2 regions of the Brevibacterium sp. CFH 10365 genome follow, and region 1 is predicted to be linked to the other one. Evidence: riboswitches for the same ligand, from Rfam matches in the RefSeq annotation. Region 1 holds a riboswitch; the other holds the start of a gene.

Evidence for each region. Region 1 has a riboswitch for thiamine pyrophosphate ahead of FHG09_RS16515 (TenA family protein). Riboswitches for the same ligand answer to the same signal wherever they lie in the genome.
Region 2: linked by a shared signal. The riboswitch ahead of thiO (glycine oxidase ThiO) and the one ahead of FHG09_RS16515 (TenA family protein) in region 1 are both predicted to bind thiamine pyrophosphate.

What each region holds. Positions count from the first base shown of each region.
Region 1 is NZ_VIGO01000008.1:155,128-158,834, forward strand. It holds gene FHG09_RS16500 (VOC family protein) at 1-6, opposite strand, end outside; gene FHG09_RS16505 (ATP-grasp domain-containing protein) at 201-1,232, shown strand; gene FHG09_RS16510 (uridine kinase) at 1,229-1,906, shown strand; TPP riboswitch at 1,949-2,055, shown strand; gene FHG09_RS16515 (TenA family protein) at 2,050-2,742, shown strand; gene FHG09_RS16520 (phytoene desaturase family protein) at 2,797-3,707, shown strand, end outside.
Region 2 is NZ_VIGO01000005.1:297,548-301,254, reverse strand. It holds gene FHG09_RS12200 (DedA family protein) at 1-327, shown strand, start outside; gene FHG09_RS12195 (ketopantoate reductase family protein) at 278-1,246, opposite strand; gene thiE (thiamine phosphate synthase) at 1,243-1,926, opposite strand; TPP riboswitch at 1,938-2,041, shown strand; gene thiO (glycine oxidase ThiO) at 2,031-3,188, shown strand; gene thiS (sulfur carrier protein ThiS) at 3,185-3,442, shown strand; gene FHG09_RS12175 (thiazole synthase) at 3,444-3,707, shown strand, end outside.

The DNA.
Region 1 (3,707 bases):
AGCCATGCCCCGAGTCTACGCCGCGGCACGGACATGTCGAGGGCCCCGGCAGCCCCCGGGTCCAAGCAGTGGACGATCTGCTCGAGAGGCAACGGCAATCGCGCCAGGGACCCTGTTCGCGGAACGATGACGTGGCGTAAGATTGTTGAGCAGATCCGCCGGGCGAGCGATCGCGCCGGCACCCCAAGCGAAGGTGCGCGATGAGTTCTCACACTCTGCCTGTCGGCGACACTCCGGCGGTGTACATCATCCACGACAATCCGGAATGGATCGCCCCACTCACCGAGGCGCTCGATCGCCTCGACGTCCCTCATATCGAGTGGCTGCTGCCCGAGACCACGATCGATCTTGCTGCCGAACCTCCACAGGGGCTGTTCTGGTCGCGGCTGTCGGCGTCGGCGCACACCCGAACCGATCCGCATGTGAAGGAGTACGGACGCGCGGTCCTCGACTGGCTCGCCGCCGCTGGGCGCCGGGTCCTCAACGGTCGCGACGTCTACGAGCTCGAGGTGAGCAAAATCCGTCAGCATCGCGAGCTGGCCGGCCGCGGCTTCGACGTGCCGCGCACCGCAGCCGCATTCGGACCGCAGGCGCTCGTCGAGGCCGCGGGGACCTTCGCTCCCCCGTTCATCACGAAGCACAATCAGGGCGGGAAGGGACTCGGTGTCCGCCGCTTCGACTCCCATTCGGAGCTTTCCGACGCGGCTGCAGATTTCGCACCCCGCGGAGCGAATGCACCGATCGACGGCATCACCCTCATCCAGGAGTATGTGCAGCCGGCGCAGCCATTCATCACCCGTGCCGAATTCATCGGCGGCCGTTTCCACTATGCGGTGCGCGTCGACGTCTCCGGCGGGTCCTTCGAACTGTGCCCAGCCGATGCCTGCGAGATCCCCAGAGCCGAGGCCTCGAACAGTTCCGCTGCCACTCCGGTCAGCCAGTTCTCCCGCCGGGACGACATCACCACCGAGACACCGCTGATCGCTCACCTCGAGACGCTGCTGGTCGATCTTGGTGTCGCGATCGCCGGCATCGAGTTCATCGAAACTCTCGACGGCCGCCAGGTCGTCTACGACATCAACACGAACACGAACTACAACCCGACCGTCGAAACGGCCGAACAGCTGGCCGGTCGGCGGCCGGCCGCCGACCGGATCGCCGATTTCATCGCCGACACCCTCGCCGAGGTGGCCCCGCCGTCCGCGTCGCTCGCCGGGTCCGCATCCCGGTGAGCATCCGCATCCGGGTACTCACGGATCTGCTGACTGAGCTGCGCGCTGTCGGGCCCGGGCGTCGTGCGCTTGTGGCCCTCGACGGGGTCGACGGGGCCGGGAAGTCGACGATCGCCCGGGAACTCGTCGGTCTCGCGCAAAAGGGTTCGGGCGGTGCCGGCACTGCGTCGGTTCGTCCGGTCGCCACAGCTGGCATCGACGGGTTCCACCACGAGCGGGCGGTTCGCTGCGCCCGCGGCAAGGGACCGGAGACCTTCTACCGGGATTCCTACGACTACAGCGCATTCGTCGAGTCGGTCGTCGAACCCTTCCGCAGGGGTGAAGCGATCGTTGCTGCGGTGTGGGACGTCGACGCGGACCGGCCGATCGAGCCGGAACCTCGGATCCTGCCCAGCGACTGCGTCCTCCTCGTCGAAGGGATCTTCCTCCACCGTCCCGAGCTGCGCAATCTCTGGGATGCGAGCGTGTGGGTCGATGTGCCGTTCGAGGTCTCGGTTCCTCGCGGCAATGAGCGGTTTCCCGGACGCTTCGATGCCGACCCCGAGGATGAGTCGAACCACCGATATGTCGGCGGCCAGCGCCTCTACTTCGCCGAGGCGACCCCGTGGGAGCAGGCGACGTGGGTGCTCGACAACCGCGACCTCGACCGGCCGACCTTGACCGGTCGGCCCTGACTCGTTCGATCTGACAACTGTTCTTGTCAGAGTGGTAGGGTCGAGGGGCTACAGGGGAGCGCCGAAGGAGCCGACGCTGAGAGTGCACACGCAGACCCTTTGAACCTGATCCGGTGAGCACCGGCGGAGGAAGTGGAAGAGCAATGACCACCACAGACATCGACACGACGATCACCGTGGCCGCCGACGGAGCAGTGTCGGCACTGATGAGGTCGACGAGCAGACAATGGGCGGAGGCCGTCGACCACCGATTCGTCCGCGAACTCTTCGCCGGCACGGTCGACGACGCGGTCATGCGTGACTATCTCGTGCAGGACTATCAGTTCTTCGAGTCGTTCCTGTCCATGCTCGGTGCCTGCGTCGCCCATGCCGATGAGCTCGATGCGAAGCTGCGGTTCGCCCGGCAGCTGGGGATGCTCGCCGCCGATGAGGACACGTACTTCGTCGACTCCTTCGCCGAGCTGGGAGTGCTCCCCGATGGGTATCTCGACCCTGAGCTCACGGCGCCCACGGCGGGGTTCCGTGATCTCATGGACGAGTCCGTCACCTCGGCGTCATATCCGCAGCTGCTGATCGTCCTCGTCGTCGCCGAATGGCTCTACCTCGACTGGGCCGAATCCCAAGAGGCAAAACCGTCGCGCCAGGTGCACCGAAGATGGATCGACCTCCACCGAGGCGACGCTTTCCACGGTTGGGTGCAGTTCCTCGTCGACGAACTCGAACGCGTGTTCCCGACAGACGACGACCAGGGCTCAGACGCCGAGACCCTGAGTCGCACCTGGCACCAGGCCGTCGCCCTCGAATGCGACTTCTTCGACAACGTGTACGAAAACTGAGCCACCCCGGACTGCACACCGCAGCTGCCCAGCCCGCTGACCTAGACTGACCTCATGAGCACAGGTGTTGATGCAGTCGTCGTCGGATCCGGCCCCAACGGCATGGCCGCCGCGGTCACCCTGGCCCGCGCCGGGCTGTCCGTCGAGGTCTTCGAAGCTCAGTCGACGATCGGTGGCGGCGCCCGCACCCTCGACCTCGGTTTGGCGCCGGGCGTCACTCATGACATCTGCTCGGCCGTGCACCCGCTGGCCATTGCCAGCCCCTTCTTCGTCGACTTCGACCTGCGTGCCCGCGGCATGGAGCTGACCACCCCCGAGGTCTCCTACGCCCAACCCCTCGACGCCAAGCCCGCCGCGCTGGCGTTCCACGATCTCGACGAAACGGTCGACCGCCTCGGCGAGGCGGGACCGGAATGGCGACGTTTCTTCGCCCCTCTGCTCGATCGTGTCGATGACGCGATCTGGCTCTCCCTCGGTGACAAGCGTTCCGTGCCGGAGACACTGCGCGATATTCCCGGAATCGCGAACGTCGTGAAGTTCGGCCTGCGGCTGCTGAGCCAGGCCAGTCCTGCCTGGAACATTCCGCTCTCCCACGAATCGAGCCAGGCCCTGTTCACCGGCGTCGCCGCGCATGCGATCGGCGGACTGCCGGCGATGGGCACAGCGGCCACCGCGACGATGCTCTCCACAGTCGCCCACGCCGACGGCTGGCCCTCCCCCATCGGCGGTTCGCAGGCGATCATCGACTACCTCGTCGCCGATCTCGAAGCCCACGGCGGAACCGTCACCACGAATGCGCGCATCGACCACATCTCCGATCTGCCAGCGGCCCGCGCCTATCTTCTCGACACCTCGGCGCTGAACGCCGCCCAGATCTTCTCCGGACTGCTTCCCGGCAAGGTCGACCACAGCCTGCGTTCGTTCAAGCACGGCAACGCCGCCGCCAAGGTCGACTTCGTCCTCGA
Region 2 (3,707 bases), on a different contig from region 1:
GCCTACCTCATCACCGCCGCGCAGTTCGCCGATGTGGCGGCTCAGGAGATGAACCGCCCACCCGAACCCGACAGTCCGTTGGAACAGCTCGTCTTCGACCTGCCCGCCGGCAGCTCCCATTCGGTGGGTCCGGGCGGGTACGAGACCCTGCTCGTCCTCGACGATGCCGACGGTGTCCCGATGGTCACATTCACGGCCGCCCACGGTTCAGCCGATGCCGAACACACCCAGCCGCAGGAGCCGTATCTGGCGATGCTGCGCACGGGCACAGCCGAAGTCAGGGCCGCTTCTGCTGGGCAGCACCTGCCCGCAGCTGCACAAGTGTGAGATCGAGCAGCGGAGTCGCTGCTCCCAGTTCGTCTGCTGTGCGCGCCAGATCGCCGAGGATGTGCTCCGTCTCGCTCGGCAGACCGGCCGTCACGTCCCGGTAGAGGGATGAGGTGAAGGCAGACCCGTCCTCGGTGAGCATCTTCAGCGTCATCGCGTGGGCCTGCTCTGACACCGAATGTCCGGCGGCTGCCGCCACAGCTTCGAGTTCATCGACGATGGCATGCACATGCGGCCTGCCGCCGGCGTCCATGATCGCTCCGACCGGCGCACGGAACAGACAGGTGACGACTCCGGCTGCGGCGATGAAGATCCACTTCTCCCACAGTCCGTCGATGATTCCGTCGATGACCTGGAGTCTGAACCCGGGCACGTCCAGTGCTTCGATGATCCGGGCCGACGCTTCTGCGCCGTCGATGCCGCCGATGGTCATCACGGCCAGATCGGTGAGTTGAACGACGGCACCGTCTCTGATGGTGCCGACGATCTTGACGAGTCCGCCGAGCACCTGTCCGGGATAGCGGTTCTGCAGCTTCTCGATCTGGGCCATGCCGTTGAGGAACGGGACGATCGTCGTCTGCTCTCCCACAGCCGGTCCGATGTCTTCGATGACCGAGTCGAGGCCGCCTGCTTTGACCGCGACGATGACGAGGTCATAGGTCTGCGGTGCGGCGCTGAGTTCCTCTGCGGTGACCACCTCGACCTGATTCGTCCGGTCATCATCGGGAGCAGTGAAGCGCAGCCCTTCCGAGCGAACGGCTTCCGCCCGAGTCTGCCTGAGCAGGAACGTGACATTGCGACCGGCCTCGTGCAGGTAGGTGCCGAACGCTCCGCCGGTGGCGCCTGCCCCGGCGATGAGGATCGACAGGTCGGCGCCTCCACCGGTTGCCGTGGTTGCGCTGACAGCTGCTTCGGTCATCTCAGATCCTCCTTGAGCTCCCGAGCGGCCGCAGCGGGATCCTCTGCCGAGGTTATCGCACGGACGACGACGGCACGGTTCGCGCCCGCCTGCCGGATCGCATCCAACCTCTCCCCAGCTGAGATCCCGCCGATGGCGAACCACGGTGTGGCCGCCACGGCGGCGGTGGCGGTCAGCAGTTCCGTCCCCACGGAGGTACGGCCGGGTTTCGTCGGGGTCTCCCATACCGGGCCGACACAGAAATAGTCGGTCTCGGGGTCGGCATCGGCGGCGAGCGCCTGGTCGAGGGAATGTGTGGAGCGGCCGAGGACGACGTCGGGGCCGAGCACGGCTCTGGCTTGAGCACTGGTGAGGTCCCCCTGTCCGACGTGGAAGACATCGGCGTCGGTGAGGAGCGCGACATCGGCACGGTCATTGACGGAGAAGAGCTTGCCGTGCCGGGCAGCGGCGTCCTTGAGGATCTCCAGTGCTGTGATCTCGGCGCGGGCCTCGAGGCTCTTGTCCCTCAGTTGGATGATGTCGACTCCCCCGGAATAGGCGGCGTCGAGGAACTCGGCGAGGTCGCCTTGCACGGTCCTGGCATCGGTGCACAGGTAGAGCGACGATTCGGCCAATCGGGCCTCCCGCCAGGCTCTCTTCGAATGTCGCGCTGCGGTGCGCGGTGGCATCTGTGTGGTCATGGTCATAGAGTAGAGGAGTTCGCGGGAGCCTCCCAACGAGGCTGAGAGGGCGTAAGAGCCGACCGTCAGACCTGATGCGGATCATGCCGCCGGAGGGAGAAGCTGTGAGAGTCATCGTCGTCGGCGCCGGGATCATCGGCCTGTCCACGGCCTGGTATCTGCGCCGTCTGGGCGCCGAAGCCACCATCATCGACCCCGCCCCTGCCCAGGGGGCGAGCCATGCTGCCGCGGGGATGCTCGCTCCCGCCGCCGAGGTGGTGTGGGGGCAGAGTCCCCTGTATCCGCTGATGCGGGCCTCGGCGGAGATGTACCCGGATTTCGCCGCCGAGGTGGCGAGCGCCGCCGGAGCCGATCTCGGCTTCACGGATGCCGGAACCCTGGTGTGCGCCGGTGACCGAGCCGATCTGCAGGCGCTGAGGGAGCTGCGCGACGCACAATCGCGGTCCGGTTTCGCCACCGAACTGATCACCGGCAGCGCTGCTCGCCGGATCGAGCCGTCGCTGGCGCCTGCCGTGGCCGGTGCCGTGCACATTCCCGGTGATTGGTCGATCGACCCCCGTCGGGTCTCCGCCGCTCTGCTGTCTGCCCTGTCGGCCGACGCGGTGTCGCTCGTTCGGCAGCGGGTGACCGAGCTGCTCAAGGACGGCGATGCGACCGCGGGTGTCCGACTGGCCGATGGCCGCCGGATGGAGGCCGATCAGGTGATCGTCTGCGCTGGCAATGCCGTGACTGAGATCGCGGGTGCACCAAAACTGCCGATCCGAGAGGTCTGGGGTGATGTTCTGAGGCTGCGTGCCCCTGCCGAGGTGACTCCCCTGCTGACGCGCGTCATCCGCGGTCTGGTCAACGGTCGCTCCGTCTACCTGGTGCCTCGCCCCGACGGAGAGATCGTGCTCGGCGCCAGTTCCCGTGAAGACGGGCTCTCCGGCACCCCTGCCGGAGCCATCCACCGACTGCTCGCTGACGGACAGCGACTGGTCCCCGGCATCCTCGATGCGGAGATCACCGACATCACCACGCGCGCCCGGCCCGGATCCCCTGATGACCTGCCGATGATCGGGCGCATCGATTCCGGCTGTGTCGTGAGCACCGGGTATTTCCGACACGGCATCCTCTTGGCCCCGCTCGGCGGCAGGCTCGGTGCCGAACTCGCCGTGGGTGCCGCTTCCGACTGGCCACCTGACGGGACGCTCCAGTCCGTGTGCCCACAGCGCTTCACCACAGAAGACACCACCACTCACTCAGCGAGGAGCTTTTCATGACCGACCGCGAACACTCACCGACCATCGTCCTCAACGGCGAACACCATGAGCTGTCGAGCGCCACCTCGGCGCTCGACCTCATCGCCGACGTCACCGGACGGGAGCTGAACCCCGATGGGACACCTGCCGACGGCGGACGTCTGGGCATCGCCCTGGCCGTCGACGGTGACGTCATCCGACGCGGAGCCTGGTCCGGTTTCACCCTGGCCGACGGGCACACCGTCGACATCGTCACCGCAGTGCAGGGAGGCTGAGATGACCTGGACGATCGATGACGTGGAGCTGTCGTCCCGCCTCGTGATGGGCACGGGTGGGGCGAGTTCCCTGAGCATTCTCGAAGACGCCCTGCTGGCTTCGGGGACCGAGCTGACCACGGTGGCGATGCGCCGTTTCGACGCCGAGTCCCGAGACTCGGTATTCAGCATGCTGCAGCGCTTGGGGATTCGGGTCCTGCCGAACACAGCCGGCTGCTACACGGCCCGGGACGCCGTGCTCACAGCCCGCCTGGCCCGGGAGGCA